DNA from 4 places in the Streptomyces sp. IBSBF 2435 genome. Region 1 is predicted to be linked to each of the others. Evidence: riboswitches for the same ligand, from Rfam matches in the RefSeq annotation. Region 1 holds a riboswitch; each other region holds the start of a gene.
What was found. Region 1 has a riboswitch for cyclic di-AMP ahead of V7E46_RS30295 (M23 family metallopeptidase). Riboswitches for the same ligand answer to the same signal wherever they lie in the genome.
Positions count from the first base shown of each region.

Region 2: another riboswitch for cyclic di-AMP. It lies ahead of V7E46_RS12200 (transglycosylase family protein); the one in region 1 lies ahead of V7E46_RS30295 (M23 family metallopeptidase).
Region 3: another riboswitch for cyclic di-AMP. It lies ahead of V7E46_RS10210 (M23 family metallopeptidase); the one in region 1 lies ahead of V7E46_RS30295 (M23 family metallopeptidase).
Region 4: another riboswitch for cyclic di-AMP. It lies ahead of V7E46_RS08700 (C40 family peptidase); the one in region 1 lies ahead of V7E46_RS30295 (M23 family metallopeptidase).

Region 1 is NZ_JAJSYW010000237.1:2,389-6,366, forward strand. Features, by position in the region: gene V7E46_RS30290 (MBL fold metallo-hydrolase) at 1-378, shown strand, start outside; gene V7E46_RS30295 (M23 family metallopeptidase) at 564-1,718, opposite strand; cyclic di-AMP (ydaO/yuaA leader) riboswitch at 1,731-1,889, opposite strand; gene V7E46_RS30300 (N-acetylmuramoyl-L-alanine amidase) at 2,411-3,052, shown strand; gene V7E46_RS30305 (DUF4240 domain-containing protein) at 3,095-3,742, opposite strand.
Region 2 is NZ_JAJSYW010000047.1:26,404-30,381, reverse strand. Features, by position in the region: gene eno (phosphopyruvate hydratase) at 1-1,252, opposite strand, end outside; gene V7E46_RS12200 (transglycosylase family protein) at 1,507-2,208, opposite strand; cyclic di-AMP (ydaO/yuaA leader) riboswitch at 2,212-2,428, opposite strand; gene V7E46_RS12195 (LysM peptidoglycan-binding domain-containing protein) at 2,741-3,226, opposite strand; partial or broken gene V7E46_RS12190 (transglycosylase family protein) at 3,354-3,491, opposite strand; gene V7E46_RS12185 (cytochrome P450 family protein) at 3,844-3,978, opposite strand, start outside.
Region 3 is NZ_JAJSYW010000037.1:364-4,341, forward strand. Features, by position in the region: gene V7E46_RS10200 (uridine kinase) at 170-799, shown strand; gene V7E46_RS10205 (GNAT family N-acetyltransferase) at 1,021-2,037, shown strand; cyclic di-AMP (ydaO/yuaA leader) riboswitch at 2,426-2,615, shown strand; gene V7E46_RS10210 (M23 family metallopeptidase) at 2,621-3,442, shown strand; gene V7E46_RS10215 (helix-turn-helix transcriptional regulator) at 3,541-3,978, opposite strand, start outside.
Region 4 is NZ_JAJSYW010000030.1:21,436-25,413, forward strand. Features, by position in the region: gene V7E46_RS08695 (C40 family peptidase) at 1-916, opposite strand, end outside; gene V7E46_RS08700 (C40 family peptidase) at 1,249-2,289, opposite strand; cyclic di-AMP (ydaO/yuaA leader) riboswitch at 2,297-2,453, opposite strand; gene V7E46_RS08705 (C40 family peptidase) at 2,605-3,726, opposite strand; gene pcrA (DNA helicase PcrA) at 3,920-3,978, shown strand, end outside.

The DNA of each region.
Region 1 (3,978 bases):
GCGGTGCACCGCGCCTGCGTGCGCATCCTGGACTGCGCGCCGCGGGTCGTGGTGCCGGGGCACGGCCCGGTGATGACCCCCGCGGATGTCCGCCGCTACGCCGACTACGTGTGGGACTTGCGGGCCGCCGTCCACCGCGGGCACGCGGCGGGCCGGCCGCTACCGGTGCTCGCGGCCGAACTGATCGCCGAAGACCCCTACCCGCGCTGGGGCCTGCCCGAGCGGATGGCCGTACTCGCCGCGATCGAGTACCGCGCGCTGGACGGCGTCACCGAACGCCCCGACCTGGTGGGCCTGCTGGCCTTCGCGGCCGGTTTCGCGCACGACCGTGTGAGCGGTACGGCGGCCGGGAGCGTACCGGCCGGCAGCGGCGGCTGAGCAACCACGCCCGAGCGGCTGCCGCATGGGGACGATATGCCGACGACCCCGGCGTCGGGGGGGGTGTACGCCGGGGCCGCCGGCTGTTCTTGGGGCGGCGGGCCGCAGGGCCTGCGGGTGACCGGTTCGGCGGACGTGCGCGGCCACGCGCATGTCCGAACGCACCGGCGGCGAGGGGCGGCGCCTCAGACGGCGACGTCGTGGCCGTACAGCCACGGCACCGGGTCGACCGGCGCGCCGCCGCCCGGCCGTACTTCGAGGTGCAGATGCGGCCCGGGCACATTGCCGGTCGCGCCGACCCGGCCGATCGTGTCGCCCGTGGTGACCTCGCCGGACGTGGCGACCATCGTCGAGAGGTGGCAATACCACAGCTCGGTGCCGTCATCGAGGCGCAGGACCACCCGGTAGCCGTACGAGCCCGCCCAGCCGGCCGAGGTGACCGTGCCGCTGTGGACGGCGTGCACCGGGGTGCCGGTGGGGGCGGCGAAGTCCTGGCCTGTGTGGGTGGCCCACATGTTGCCGGACTCGCCGAAGGCGGCGGTGAGGGTGTAGGACGCCACCGGCTTGACGTAGGAGGCGGCGAGTTGGGCGAGCCGGTCGGCCTCGGCCTTCGCGGCGGCCTCGGCGGCGGCCCTGGCCTTCGCGGCGGCCTCCGCCTTCGCGGCGGCGGCCTGCTCGCGCACCTTGCGGGCCGCGGCTTCCTTCGCCGCCTGCTCGGCGGCGAGCTTCTCGGCCGCCTCGCGCTCGACGCGGGCGGCGGCCTCGCGCTGCCGGGTGACCTGCTCGATGATCCGGGTGCGGAGGGCTTCGCCGGGGTCGGCGGGAACGGCGGCGGGCGGGGTCGCGTCCTCGTCGCCCGCGGGGTCCCGGCCGGCGTCGGTCGCGTGAACGACGGCGGAGGGGTCGTACGTGGGGGTGCCGACCGCGACGTCGGGCTGCGCGGCCGCGATGGCCGGCGCCGGGAGGACGTCGAGGGCGTCGGGGAAGGCGGGCGTGTCGGGCAGCGATATCGGGGGCGCGGTGGCGGGTGCCTCGGCCGCCGCCGCCACTCCGCCGGCGCCGACCGCGGCCATTGCCGCGAGACCGATCATGGTGGACCCGACGGCGGCACCGCGGGCCGGCAGCCCGGCGCGCTGCCGCGGGAGGCGGAGCTGGCTGCGCAGGCCCGCGGCCTCGGAGCCGTAGTCGAACTCGCCGTCGGAGCCGGAACCGGAGTCGGAGACGGCGGGGCCGTCGGACGGGCCGCCGGCCGGCACGGACCCGTCCCGCTCCCCGAAGGGCCACTCCCCGGTCGGTTCTGCTACCGGGGCAGGAGCGTAGGCAGGCTGGTTGGACGCCACGGGGGCGCACTCCTTTCCTTCCTTCTCGCCTACCGGGTTAGCTGACGGGTTCGGAGCAGGAAGGTCTCCTACGGGCCTGACGGCTGCCCGATTCACCCCATTGGACCCCTCCCGCGGTAGCGGAAGGGCGGGTCCCCGGTTCCCGCGGACGGGATTCGGCAAGCGCACGGTGCCGCCTGTCGGCGGCGGTGACGACCGCGCTGCGTTATCGAACGTTAATAGAGCCGGAGAGGTTTTCCAAGCCGAATCGGAGAGTTGGGGGCGGGAACCAATCGGACAGGGTGTATGTAGAGCATATGAACCGGACACGCGGCGTGGCCTGACGGTGATGTGAGCGTGTGTCAGTCGTTATCGGAGCGGTCGGAATGACTACGGGCGGTGAGTCGGTGACGGCAGGGCGCAATGGCGTACGAGTCCCGGCCGGTACGGGCGTGCGCGGGCGCACAGGTGGGGGCGCGAGGCGGAGTGCGCTCCGCCGTACGGATGAACGCGCGGACACGGACGGCCGCGCGGGCAGGCAGGCCGGGGTGCGCGCGGAGATATCCGCGGGACCGGCGACAGGGGTGCCAGTGGTCTGGACCTGTGCCAATTCACGAACCGCTTGGCATGCCATGGGCGCGGGCCGCACGATGGGCGGGCCCCACGTTCTTGTCATGCACCCGTCCCCACCATGACGCCTCAGGGAGCCTTCGATGGAACGCCCCAACTCCGCGGTGCCCAGTCGCCGTTCGCTGCTGCGCGGCGGGCTCGGACTCGGTGCCGCCGCCACCGGGGGCCTGGCCGCCGGCCTCCGGCCCGCCGGCACCGCCCAGGCCGCCACCGCGTCCGGCAGCCCCCGCGCCGCCGCGGTCGACTACCCGTCAGCCGCCTGGGCCCCGGCCAGCACCGCCAACTACACCGCGGCCAACCGCCCGACCACCTATCCGGTGCAGCTGGTGATCATCCACGTCACCCAGGAGACCTTCACCGACACGATCTCGCTCTTCCAGAACCCGGCACACGCCGCCGCGGCACATTACGTCGTCCGGTCCGCAGACGGCGCCATCGACCAGTGCGTCCGCGAGCACGACGTCGCCTGGCACGCGGGCAACTGGGACTACAACACCCGCAGCATCGGCATCGAGCACGAGGGCTGGGTGGACCAGCCGGCCTACTTCACCACGGCGCTGTACCACTCCTCGGCGGCACTGACCGCGGCGATCTGCGACAAGTACGGCATCCCCAAGGACCGCAACCACATCCTCGGCCACTCCCAGGTACCCGGCACCGACCACACCGACCCGGGTCCGAACTGGGACTGGGTGCGGTACATCCGGCTGGTCAACGGGGTCTGACGCCGGCCTGGTCCCGGCCCGCTCCCCCGCGGGCCGGCGCGGTCAGCGCGGCTCGCGGCCCCCGTCGGGGCCGTCCAGCGGGAACATGACGCTGAGCCGGGGCAGGCGCCTGGCCGCCTCCTCCTCGTCGCGGGCCGTCCAGCGGCGCCCTGCCGGGTCGCGGCCGCCGGAGGGTGCGGGGGACCAGGTACGCCCCGGGACGTCGGCAGCGGCGCGCTGGGAGGCCCGTACGGCGGCGTAGAAGGCGTCGCCGAAGTCCTCCGCGGGGCCGGTCGCCAATTCGTACGCCTCAAGCCCGAGCGCGTCCAGGGCCGGCCAGCCGGGGCGGTCCTCGGCGGGCCAGCCGGCCCGGGGGCGGCCGGCCAGCCGGGAGACCTCGGGCGCGTAGGCGAGGACGTCGGGGTCGTTCACCGCGGCCTCGAAGACGGCCCGGCCCAGCCCGATCAACCAGTACCGGAAGGCGTGGAATGCGTCGTTGGAACACCAGCCGCCGAAGATGCGGTCGGCCGCCCCCCACAGATTCCAGGTGAAGGCTTCTTCGGTCGCACGGTCGAGGCGGGCCTGAAAGCCCACGATCGCTTCGGCGGGCAGTCGCGCGAGCGCTTGGCGCAGCCAGGCATCCCGCTTGTCACCGCCGATTCCCTGCCGCCGGGAGTCCTCAAGGAGGGTCCAGAAGGAGTCGGTTTCCATACTCGCTGACTATGCCAGGGGCGCCTGACCACTCCAATTCCGCAGCCCGAAAAGCTCAGTTGCTGGACAGCGGCGGAAGGGGCGCCGGGCGGGTGCGCCAGCGGCTCCGCACCCGCCGCCCATGGCGCACCCGCCGACCCGTCCGCGATGCGGTGCCACTTATGGCACACCTGTCCCACTCGTCGCATTCGCACTGCCTGACGGCGCCCACCGCCGCCCCGACCCGGCCACCTGGC
Region 2 (3,978 bases), on a different contig from region 1:
GGCCCGCGTAGACCGCCGCGTCGTCCAGGATCTCCTCGATACGCAGCAGCTGGTTGTACTTGGCGACGCGCTCGGAGCGGGCCGGGGCACCGGTCTTGATCTGGCCGCAGTTGGTGGCGACGGCCAGGTCGGCGATGGTGACGTCCTCGGTCTCGCCCGAGCGGTGCGACATCATGCACTTGTAGCCGCTGCGCTGGGCCAGCTCGACGGCGTCCAGCGTCTCGGTCAGCGAGCCGATCTGGTTGACCTTCACCAGCAGCGCGTTGGCCGTGTCGTTGTCGATGCCCTTCTGCAGGCGCTCGGGGTTGGTGACGAACAGGTCGTCGCCGACGATCTGCACCTTGCCGCCGAGCTTCTCGGTGAGGACCTTCCAGCCCGACCAGTCGTCCTCGAACAGCGGGTCCTCGATGGAGACCAGCGGGTAGGCCGCGACCAGCTCCTCGTAGTACTCGGTCATCTCGGCGGCCGAGCGCTGCTTGCCCTCGAAGTCGTAACTGCCGTCCTTGTAGAACTCGGAGGCGGCCACGTCCAGGGCGAGCGCGATGTCCTGGCCGGGCGTGTAGCCGGCCTGCTTGATCGCCTCGATGATCAGGTCGAGCGCGTCGCGGTTGGAGCCGAGGTTCGGCGCGAACCCGCCCTCGTCGCCCAGACCCGTGGACAGGCCGCGGGTCTTGAGCACGCCCTTGAGGGTGTGGTAGACCTCGGCGCCCCAGCGCAGTGCCTCGGAGAAGGACTCCGCGCCGATCGGCGCGATCATGAACTCCTGGATGTCGACGTTGGAGTCCGCGTGCGATCCGCCGTTGAGGATGTTCATCATCGGGACCGGCAGCACATGCGCGTTCGGGCCGCCGAGGTAGCGGAAGAGCGGCAGGTCGGAGGCCTCGGAGGCGGCGTGCGCGACCGCCAGCGACACGCCGAGGATGGCGTTGGCGCCGAGCGAGGACTTGTCGGGAGTGGCGTCCAGGTCGAACATCGCCTGGTCGATCAGCCGCTGCTCGGTGGCGTCGTAGCCGACCAGCTCCGGGCCGATCTGCTCGATCACGGCGAGGACGGCCTTCTCGACGCCCTTGCCCTGGTAGCGGTTCTTGTCGCCGTCGCGGAGTTCGAGGGCCTCGAAGGCGCCGGTGGAAGCGCCGGACGGCACTGCGGCCCGGCCCGTGCTGCCGTCATCGAGGCCGACCTCGACCTCGACGGTGGGGTTGCCTCGCGAGTCGAGGATTTCCCGGGCTACGACGACGTCGATGGACGGCACGTTGTCTCCTTCAGATGATGTCTTCTCGTCTTTTCCGGGACGAGCCTAACCGCCTGGGGCATCCGTACCGGTCCTCGGCCCGGCCCCTGAGACGGAAAACCGGCCGGGTACGCGGCGCCCGGAGGCGAGCCGCGTACCCGGCCGGCCGGTGAGGTCCCGCCCGGGGGATCACCCGGGCGTCAGCCGGGTGACGCCCGGGGATCGGTCCGTGATCCTGCCGGTGGACAACCCGGCAGCAGGCCGGTGATCAGCCGTCAGCCGAGGTGCAGGTGCTGACCCGGGAAGATCAGGTCGGCGTCCTTGACGCTGTCCTTGTTGAGGTCGAAGAGCTTGTGCCAGCCGCCGGCCACGTGGTGGCTCGCGGCGATGCCGGACAGGCTGTCGCCGGACACGACGGTGTAGTCACCCTTGTGGCCGGAGTGCCGCTGCCAGTCCGTGGCGGTGTTCTTTGCGGGCTTGGCGGGCTTGGCGGCCTTGGCAGGCTTGGCCGTGCTCTTCGCCGGGGCGGTCTTCTTGGCCGGGGTGGTCTTCTTGGCCGAGGTGGAGCTGGACGACGAGGAGGACGAGCCGCCGGGGTTGATGTCGGGCGACGGGCCGCCCGACGTCAGGCCGCCGGCCGACGCGCAGGACCAGGCGCCGGGGCCCTGGATGGCGAGCAGCTTCTCGGCGGCCGCGATCTGCTGGTCCTTGGTGGCCAGGTCGGCGCGGGAGGCGTACTGCAGGCCGCCGGCCGCTTCCCAGCTGGACTGCGAGAACTGCAGGCCGCCGTAGTAGCCGTTGCCGGTGTTGATCGACCAGTTGCCACCGGACTCGCACTGTGCGACGGCGTCCCAGGTGGCCACGGAAGCGGCCGAGGAGGACGTGGCGCCGATCAGCGGCAGGGCGATGGCGGTACCGGCGACACCGGCGAACGTGGCGAATCGGACCATCTTTGAGGCGCGACGGTGCTTACCCATGTGTGTGTTCCTCACCGACGCCTACGAGGTCAGCTGTCGGGTTCGGGCGTGAGTTGCCCGGCCGGCACCCGCTGTACGTACACGGATGACCGGCTTCACCCCGAGCCGGACCGGTGGCGTGGGCGTCGCAGCGGCGTGCTGTCCGTGCCGCGCGGCGTACTGCCTCTGGTCCGGCGGAAGACCGTGGGTCCCCCGCTCCTGCCTGCGGCGCTTTCGCGTCGACTGTTCCCGTGGGTGCGGCGGCAGGACTCGGCGTTCCGCTCCGACGGGGCCCGCTGTGGCGGGCGCTTAGACGTTAAGCACACCGGACCCGGTTGAACAAACACTCGCGTTTCGGGCGCCAACTGCCGTCCGGCATTCGGGGGCTGGACGAATCCGCAGGTCGGAACGCCGGATTTCAGCAGGGAGCGAGCAGCCGGTCACAGGAGGGGAGAGAGCCTTGTCACATCGCCGCGCGACCTGGAAGTACCGTACGTCCGTTTTGTCAGTCGGCCCGTACGGCACGGAAGTTCGACCTTCCGGCGGTCACGGCTCAGCCGAGATTCAGGATCTGTCCGGGTTTGATGAGGTTTGGATTGTCGCCGATCACTTGGTGGTTGGCGTCGTACAGCTGACCCCATCCACCGGCGACGTCATGATCGGCGGCGATCCCGGACAGCGAGTCGCCCTCGCCCACCTTGTACGTACCCGGGTCCGTACCGGCGCTCGCGCCCGTATTGCCGGTGTTGCCGGTCTCGTTGACATCCGCGGTGTTCGCGGTGACCGCGGTGGTTTCGGTGCGGGTCGCCCGGTCGGCCGCGGCCAGCGCCTCGTCGGAAGGGCTGTACGGGCGCCCGTGGCGCCCGCCCCCGTCCGTGGGGGTACCGGGGTCCGCGGGGTCCGACGGGGCGGCGGGAGGAGCGCTCTGCGTGGGCGCGGCGGGGTCGGCCGCAGGGGGCGTCACCGTGCCCGAGGCGGGGTCGGTCGGCGTACCGGCGGCCGGCGGCGCGGTGGTCGGCGTGCCGGCGGCCGGCGGCACGGCGGGCGGTGCCGGTCTGGCCGGTGCCGGGTGTCCCGGTGTCCGTGACCAGTCCGGTGCCCTGCTCGCAGCCGGGCCAGGCGTCGGGGCCGAGATCGGCCAGGATCTTCTCCGCCACGGCTATCTGCTGCGCCCGGGAGGCCATGTCGGGCCGCGAGGCGTAGACCGTGCCGCCGTACTGGCTCCAGGTGTCCTGGGTGATGGCGAGGCCGCCGTAGAAGCCGTTGTGGGTGTCGGCGTTCCACAGGCCGCCGGTCTCGCACATCGCGACCTTGTCCCAGGTGCCGGCCTCCGTGGCGTGCGCGGCGCCCGCGCCGGCTCCCAGCAGCGGCAGCGCGAGTCCCGCGCCGGTCGCCGCGACCGTCACCATGGCCGCTGGGGCCTGGCGGGGACGTCGGTGCCTGCCGTTCCCTGACGAGAGCATGCGGTCGCCTTTCCTCACAGCCTTACGCGCCCGCGCGTCCCGCCGTCACCGGCAAGTGCCGCGCACCGTGGGGTCCGGCGCGTCCCGCGAGCCGAGCGTGCCTCGCGTTGACCGCAGAACGTAGCGGTGTTGGCCAGGGGATCACAAGTCGATGTAGCGCTCATCACGTCGCGGTCACGGCCCTGACGTACGGTCACTTCCCGTGCGGCGCCACGGGTGTGAACGCCACCGGCAGGGTCCGCAGCCCACGCATGATCAGACCGCCGCGCCAGCGCAGGTCACCGGGATCGGCGGCCAGCCGCAGGTCGGGCAGCCGGGTGAGCAGCGT
Region 3 (3,978 bases), on a different contig from region 1:
GTGGCAAATGGGTGATTTATAGATAATTTGGCCCACGAGGGTGGAAGCCCGGACGAGTCGGCCCGGATGCCGCCGCGCCCCCGCCCCGCCGCGCCACGGCCGATCCCGCCCGAACGAGTGAGCCGGCGTCCGCACGCCGTGCGGACGCCGGCTCCGGCAGGATGGCCGTGTGCAGCTCACCCCGATCACCTGGCCCCGGCTCGCCGAAGCCCTCGCCGACCGGATCACCGCGGCTCCGCCGCCCGCGGGCCCCTGGTGGCGCGTCGCGGTGGACGGTGCGCCCGCCGCCGGCACCGCCGACCTCGCGGACGCGCTGGCGGCCGCGCTGCCCGCGCTCGGTCACCCCGTGCTGAGGGTGCGCTCGGCCGGCTTCTGGCGGCCCGCCTCGCAGCGCCTGGAGTACGGGCACGAGGACGTGGACGCGTACTACCAGCTGTGGCTGGACACCGGCGCCCTGCGCCGCGAGGTGCTCGACCCGCTGGGACCCGGCGGCACCGGCCGCGCCCTGCCGTCGCTGCGCGACGCCGGCACCGACCGCTCCACCCGGGCGGAATATGTGACGCTGCCGCCCGGCGGCGTCCTCGTGCTGGACGGCCCGCTGCTGCTCGGCCAGGGCCTGCCGCTGGACCTGACGGTCCATCTGCGGCTGTCGCGGGCCGCGCTGGAGCGGCGTACGGAAGCGGCCGAGCGCTGGACGCTGCCCGCTTACGAGCGCTACGCCCGCGAGGCGCTGCCGGAGGAGAGCGCCGATGTCCTGGTGCGTGCCGACGACCCGCGGCACCCGGCCTGGACCGGCTGAGGGCAGGCGCGCCGTACCGGGACCGGCGCGGCAAACGGGTGCCGCGGCCCGGCCCCGACCGCCGCGGCAAACGGCGCCGCACCCCGGCCCGGACGGGCGCGGCAAACGGGCGCCGCGCCCGTTCCCGGAGTGGCTGAAGGCCCCGCCCCGCACCGGTTGGCGGCCCCTGGACGTCCCGCCTTGCCCTGGGGGTGCGCACGCCGCTAGCGTCCTCGAACACCATGACTGTCGCCACCGCGCCGCTGACCGCCGAGCACATACCCCTGGCCGTGCAGCGCTACGACCGCTGGTTCTCGCGCGCCCGGCTTCCCCCCTCCCAGCGGTCCTGGCTGGCGGACGGACCTGTGCGCGGCGACGAGTTGGTGGGCAAGCTGCACGCCGTGCCCGGCCTCGAATCCTGCCGCGCGCTGGACGGCGACGGCAATCTGATCGGCTACCTCGCCGCCCAGCCGGTCACCCTCGCCCCGGACGACCCGGCGGCGCTGCGCACCCACCCGCGCTCCGCCCTGGTCCCCTACGGCGGCCACGCGCTGCCCGGCGGCCGGGAGACCGAGGTGCTGCGCTCGCTGTACGCCCGGATCGCCGACCGGCTGGTCGCCGACCGCCGTCTGGTCCACTACGTACAGGTGCCGGCCGGCGAGATCGCCACCGCCCCCTGGTCCGACCTCGGCTTCGGGCGCGAGCTGGTGCACGGCCTGATGGCGGTCAAGGCCAGGGGCCGCCAGCCGCGCGGCGTCGACGGCCTCGGCATCCGCCGGGCCGGCCCCGGCGACCTGCCGCAGATCGGCCGGATGGCCGCCGAGTCCTCCCGGCGGCAGCGCGAGTCGGCGATGTTCCAGCCGCAGCCGGAGGGCGCGCTCGCCGCGCTGCGGCTGCACTACGCCGACGCGCTCGCCGACCCGCGCTGCGGCGCCTGGATCGCGTCCCGCAGGGGCGAGGAGATCGCCATGGTGCTGGTCGTCCCGGCCGTCGCCGACCCGGTGACACCCGAAGCCTGCGTCGAACTCGCCGAGGCGTACGTGGCGCCCGCCGCGCGCGGCGAGGGCATCAGCCGGGTGCTGCTGGCCACCGCGCTGGCCTGGGCCTACGACGGCGGCCACCGCTACATGTCGGCCCGCTGGCACTCCGCCTCCCCGCTGGCCGCCGGACACTGGCCCGCGGTCGGCTTCCGGCCGGTGGGCTACCGGCTCAGCAGGACGCTGGACGCGCGGATCGGCGGAGCGCCGGGCAGCTACTGACGGGCGGACCGGCGCCCTGTCGGCCGCGACTCAGGGCACATCCGAAACGGCCGTACATATCCGGCATTTCACGGTGATGCGGGTCACCTCCGGCTCGTCGTGTGACCGGCGTCATGGTGTGAACACGGTCCGGCTTCCCCGGACCACCCGCTGTTCACGGCGCGGCCCGTTTCTCACCCCGCGCACCCCGCCGCTCGACCCGCCGTGACCGGCGCGCACACGTACCGGTGCGCGCGGATGGCGAGGAGTAACCACCGGTACGGGCGGAATGGTGCGGCATGCCGCGTTTGGTTGCCCGCCGCTCGGGGCGTCGTCTAGCTTCGCCCTACCGCGGGCCGGACGTCCGCGAGATCCGCCGGGCGGAACGCCGAATCCTGCCGCCGCCCGGTCACCGGAACAGCCGAGCATTCAGGGCAGGAGCGGGGGACCCAGGCAAGCCGCCGTCCGGGAGGACCCGGACGGCTCGGGGTGAAGCCGCACTGCCGTACGCGCGCCGCACAGCGCGACCACGGCGGACCGCGGCCGGGCATCTCCTGCCCGAACCCGACAGCTCACCTCGCAGGCGTAGGAGAGGAAATCCCCCATGCCCGCAAAGGGACAGCACCGCAAGCCCCGCTCACTCAACCGCCTCACCCGCGTGTGCATCGCCGCGGGCACCGGAGGCGTCGCCCTCGTGGTGCCGCTGGTCGGCGTCGCCCACGCGTCGGCCGCCGAGCCGGCCAAGGCGCCGGCCGTGTCCGCCAAGGCCCAGCAGTACACCGTGGTCCCCGGCGACACGCTGGCGAAGATCGCCGCCGCCCACCACGTCAAGGGCGGCTGGAAGCCGCTCTACGAGGCCAACAAGAAGGTCATCGGCGCCAACCCCGGCCTGATCCGGCCCGGCCTGCACCTCACGCTGAACACCGCCCCGGTCAAGGCCGCCCCGGCCCCGGCGGCGAAGACCGCGTCCGCCCCGGCTGCGAAGGCGGCGCCCGCCGCCGTGAAGGCCGCAAGCTCCACCGCCTACAGCAAGCCGGTCGGCGACGCCGCGATCGGTACGCAGTACCACGCCGAAGGCTCCAACTGGTCCTCCGGCTACCACACCGGTGTCGACTTCCTGGTCAACAGCGACACCCCGGTCCACTCGGTGGCCGCGGGCACCGTGGTGCACGCCGGCGCGGACGGCGCCTACGGCAACGACGTGATCATCCAGCACGCCGACGGCAAGTACACCCTGTACGGGCACCTGACCGACCCGGTGGTCTCGGTCGGCCAGACCGTCACCTCCGGCCAGGAGATCGGCATCTCCGGCGCGACCGGCAACGTCACCGGGCCGCACCTGCACTTCGAGGTGCGCACCACCCCGGACTACGGCTCCGACATCGACCCGGTCGCCTACCTCGCGGCGCACGGCGTCACCGTCTGACCCTCCGGCGCGCCCCCCGAGAACGTGCCCGCCCGGATTCCATCCCCGGGCGGGCACCGCCTTTTCCCCGGCCGCTCCCCGGCATCCTTCGGTCCCGGCTACCCGAACATCCCGGCCAGCTCGCCGCGCGAGACCACACCGAGCTTCGGATACGCCTTGTAGAGGTGGTAGCCGACCGTCCGCGGACTGAGGAACAGCCGGGCCGCGATGTCCTTGTTCGACAGGCCCTCCGCGGCCAGCCGCACGATCTGCGACTCCTGCGGGGTGAGCCCCGCCGCCGCGTCCACCGGGCCGCCGTCCCCGGCCGCCTCCGGCACCGTGCCGCCCGCCGCGCCCAGCTCACCGCGCGCCCGGTCCGCCCACGGGTGCGCGCCGAGCCGCTCGAAGGTGTCCAGGGCACCGCGCAGCCGCACCCGGGCCTCGTTCTTGCGCCGCGCCCGCCGCAGCCACTCCCCGTACAGCAGCTCGGTGCGGGCCGACTCCATGGCACGCCGGTGCGGGTCGTGCGCCGCCAGCGCCTCGTGGAAGTACGCCTC
Region 4 (3,978 bases), on a different contig from region 1:
AGTCGTACGCGTTCGGTCCCGTCGAGCCCCACACGTACGGCAGGCCGAGCGCGCGGTAGGCGAACGCCACCGCCTGGGCGGCGCGCGGGGACGGCGCCCCGATCGCGGCGAGCGGGACCCGTACGGTGTCCCGGGCGGCGGACGCGCCCGCCGGTGAGCCGGGGCCGTCGGAGGCCGCGACCGCCGCGCGCTGGGCCGTGGTCAGCCGGGCCAGCAGCGCCTGGGCGGCGGCGAGTTTCGCCTGGAGGGTGCGCTTGTGGTCGGCGACTTTGGCCTGCGCGGCCCGCAGGTCGGCGAGTCTGTCCGTGGCCTGGGCCCGGGTGCGGGCGATGTCCTGCTGCTGCGCGGCCAGTTGGGCCAGCGCGGCGCTCTGCTGGGTGCCCGCCTGGTTGAGGTACGACGCCCGCGCGAGATAGCTGTCGGGGTCGGAGCTGAGCGCGAGTTGCAGCAGCGGGTCGATGCCGCCCGAGCGGTACTGCGCGGCGGCGATACCGCCCAGCGCGTCCCTGGTGCTGTTCAGCGTCGCGGTCTTGCGGGCGAGTTCGTTTTGGAGGGCGGCGACCGCCGCGCTCGCGGTGTCGGCCTGCACCTTGGCTCCGTCGTAGTCCTCCGTGGCCTGCTCCGCCTGCTGGTAGAGCGCTGCCACCTTCGTACCGACCTGCGCCGGGGTGAGCTGCGGGTCGGCGTACCCGGTCTCGCCGAACAGCGAGACGGAGGCGGCGGACGCGAGCGCGAGCGTGACGCTGATCCGGACGGTCGTGCGGGCGCCGCGGGTGGCGCGGGTACTGCGGGTACTGCTGGTGGTGCTGGTGGTGCGCGTGCTGCCGGTGGTGCTGTCGCTTTCGGCCGGGCCGGTGGCTGAGCCGGTGCGCTTCTTGCGGTGGGCGGGAGTGCGGGCGGGACTGTGTGAGGCCATTGCGGGGCCGTCACTCCTTCCAGGGGACGGCCCGGCGGCGCCTGCACGGGGGAGCAGGACACCGCCGGGCCTTCGGCGGGGGTGACCGGTGCCGTCCTGACCGGGACGGCAAGGGGTGTCGGCCACCTGGGGAGCGACGCTAAACCTGCCGGGGGGCGCGCCGGGCGGCACTGACCGGGACTGCCCCCTATCGGCCGACCCCTGCAAGGAAACGACCGCCGTTCGACCGGTGACCGGGCCCTGGTGCGACCCAACCTGACCGATCGGCCGTTTTTCCGGCTGCCGGCCCGGCTGGCGGCCCCGCTGCCGCGACCCGTGGAAGCGGGCCGCGGTCAGGCCACGCGGCGGGCGGTGGCGAAGGGCATCCAGCTGAGCGGGGCGACCTCGACGAACGCGCCGGTGTGCGGGGCGTGCACGATCTGGCCGTTGCCCAGGTAGATGCCCACATGGGACAGCCCGGAGTAGAAGAAGACCAGGTCACCGGGCCGCAGGTCGGCCTTCGAGACGGCGACGCCCTGCTTGGCCTGGTCGTACGTGGTCCGCCCGAGGGTGACGCCCGCGGCGCGGTAGGCCGCCCCGGTCAGGCCCGAGCAGTCGTACGAGCCGGGACCCGTGGCGCCGTAGACGTACGGCTTGCCGCGCTGGGCGAGCGCGAAGCTGATCGCGGCGGCGGCGCGGCCGGAGGCGGGCCCGCTGTAGGTGTAACTCGTGGTCGAGGTCGAGCCCTTGTGGATGGTCGCGACCTTGGCGCGCTGCTCGGCGGTGAGGCTGTTCAGCAGCTTCTGAGCGGCGGCGAGCTTGGTCTGCACCGTGTTCTTCTGGGTGGTCAGCTGCTTTTGCGCGGTGGTGAGCTGGGTCAGGCTCGCGGTGGCCTGCGCCCGCTGGATCGAGGCCTGCTCCTGCTGGATCTGGAAGTTCTTGAGCGCGTCGGCCTGGGTCGCGGACAGCTGGCTGACCATGTGCGACTGGTTCAGGAACTGCTCGGGGTCGGCGGCGAGCAGCAGCTGCACGGTCTGGTCGATACCGCCGTCGCGGTACTGCTCGCTGGCGAACTGGCCCAGAACCCGGCGCGACTCGTTCATCTGCTGGGTCTTCTGGGCGACCTGCGCGAGCAGCTGGTTGGTCTTGTCGCGCTGGGTCTCGGTCTTTTCCTTGGCCTGGTCGTAATTCTGCGTGGCGACCTCGGCCTGCTGGTTCAGGGTGTCGATCTGCGCCTTGACCTCGGTGATCGAGGGCTTGGGCTTCGCGGGAGCCGCGCTCGCGCTTTCGCTGAGCAGGGTGACCGAGGCGATGGCCGCCGCGGTGACGCCGACCGCCGCACGGGGGGCGGTCGAGGCGAGTATCCGCGGACGCGGCTTGCGGTGCGACGCCACGAAGGCGACTCCTTCCGTGAACCGCCGACCGGGTTAGCTGACGGGTTCGGGCTGGGAAGGTAGCCCTACGGGTCGAACGCTTTCCGGCGTCTGTCCCGATTCACCCCAATGGCGCGTGGTGGGTCCCCGGTTCCGGCCTGGGCCGGATTGAGCGGAGGCGGCGCGGTGCCGGCATTTTCACCGGCGGGGAACGCACCACCTAGCGGGATACCGTACTCAACTTCTCCGAAAGTTGGGACGTTTGGATTGCAACGTGACCGAAATCGCTTTGTGATCTTACGGTTTGTGATCGGCCGGTACGGATTCCGTGCGGGATCAGTACGGACGAACCGCCGCATAGATCGGCATTTCGGTGATCGGGGCGACCTTGACGACCGTTCCCGTGTGCGGAGCGTGGATCATGTTGCCGCCGCCGATGTAGAGGCCGACGTGGCTGGCGTCGCTGTAGAAGAAGATCAGGTCGCCCGGCTCCAGGTCCGACTGCGACACCCGGGTGCCGACGTCCACCTGCTCGCCCGTGGTCCGCGGCAGCCGGATGCCGGCCGCCCTGTACGCCGCCTGCGTCAGGCCCGAGCAGTCGAAGGAGTCGGGCCCCGTCGCGCCCCACACGTACGGCTTGCCCAACTGGCCGCGCGCGAAGGCGATGGCCTTGGCCGACACCGACGCGTTCGCCGGGACGGTGTGCGCGGTCGTGCCCGCGGTCGTACCGGCCTTCTCCGCCGTCTCCGCCTTGGCCTTCTCCTGCGCCGCGATGGCGGCGGCCTTCCTCCTGGCCTCCGCCTCCTGCTGGGCCTGGAGCGCCGCGAGCCGGGCCTTCTCCTGCGCGGTGAGGCTGTTCAGCAGCGTCTGGGCCGCGCCCAGCTTGGTCTGCACATCGGCCTTGGCGGTACGCAGCTGCGCCTGCTGGGTGGTCAGCGTCGCCAGGCTCTTGGCCGCCTCGATGCGCTGCTGGGTGGCCGCCGCCTGCTGCACCCGGTAGGACTCGACGGCCGACTTCTGCCGCTTGCCCAGCAGGCTCGTCAGATGCGCCTGGTCCAGCAGGTCCTGCGGGTCGTCGGCCAGCAGGAAGCGCCCGGTCGAGTCGTCACCGCCCGAGCGGTACTGCGCGGCGGCGTACTGCCCGAGCAGCCGGCGCGAGTCGTTCAGCGCCTGCGTCTTCTGCGCCGCCTGCGCCAGCAGCTTGTTGACGGTGGCGTTCTGCTGGCTCGCCTTCTCCTTGGCGCCGTTGTAGTGCTCGGTCGCCACCTCCGCCTGGTGCGTCAGCGCGTCGACCTTCGCCTTCACCTGGGCGATCGACGGCTGCGGCGCGGGGGTCGCGGGCGCGGCGCCCGCGGTCTCGGAGAACAGGGTCACGGTGGCCAGGGCGGCCGTCGTCAGCCCCACGGCGGTGCGCGGGGCGGTGAGTATCGCGGTGCGGGCCTTACGGTGCGTCGCCATTGCCGGGCGGACTCCTTCCGGATGCTGCCTGGTGCGGCACCGTAGCCGCACGTCGGCGCCGCTGGGAAGAGCGGTGTCCGATAGGCCCGATACCTTTTCGTAATCAAGTCCGGATGTCACGGAGGGTGTAAAAGGTGCTACCGGCGGGGAAGCGGGCGCCACTGTCGGTGCGGGCCTCTAGACTCGGGAGGCGATGAGCAGCCTCTTTGACGACGACTTCCTGCCCGGTCTGCACGTGGCGCCGGAACCCGC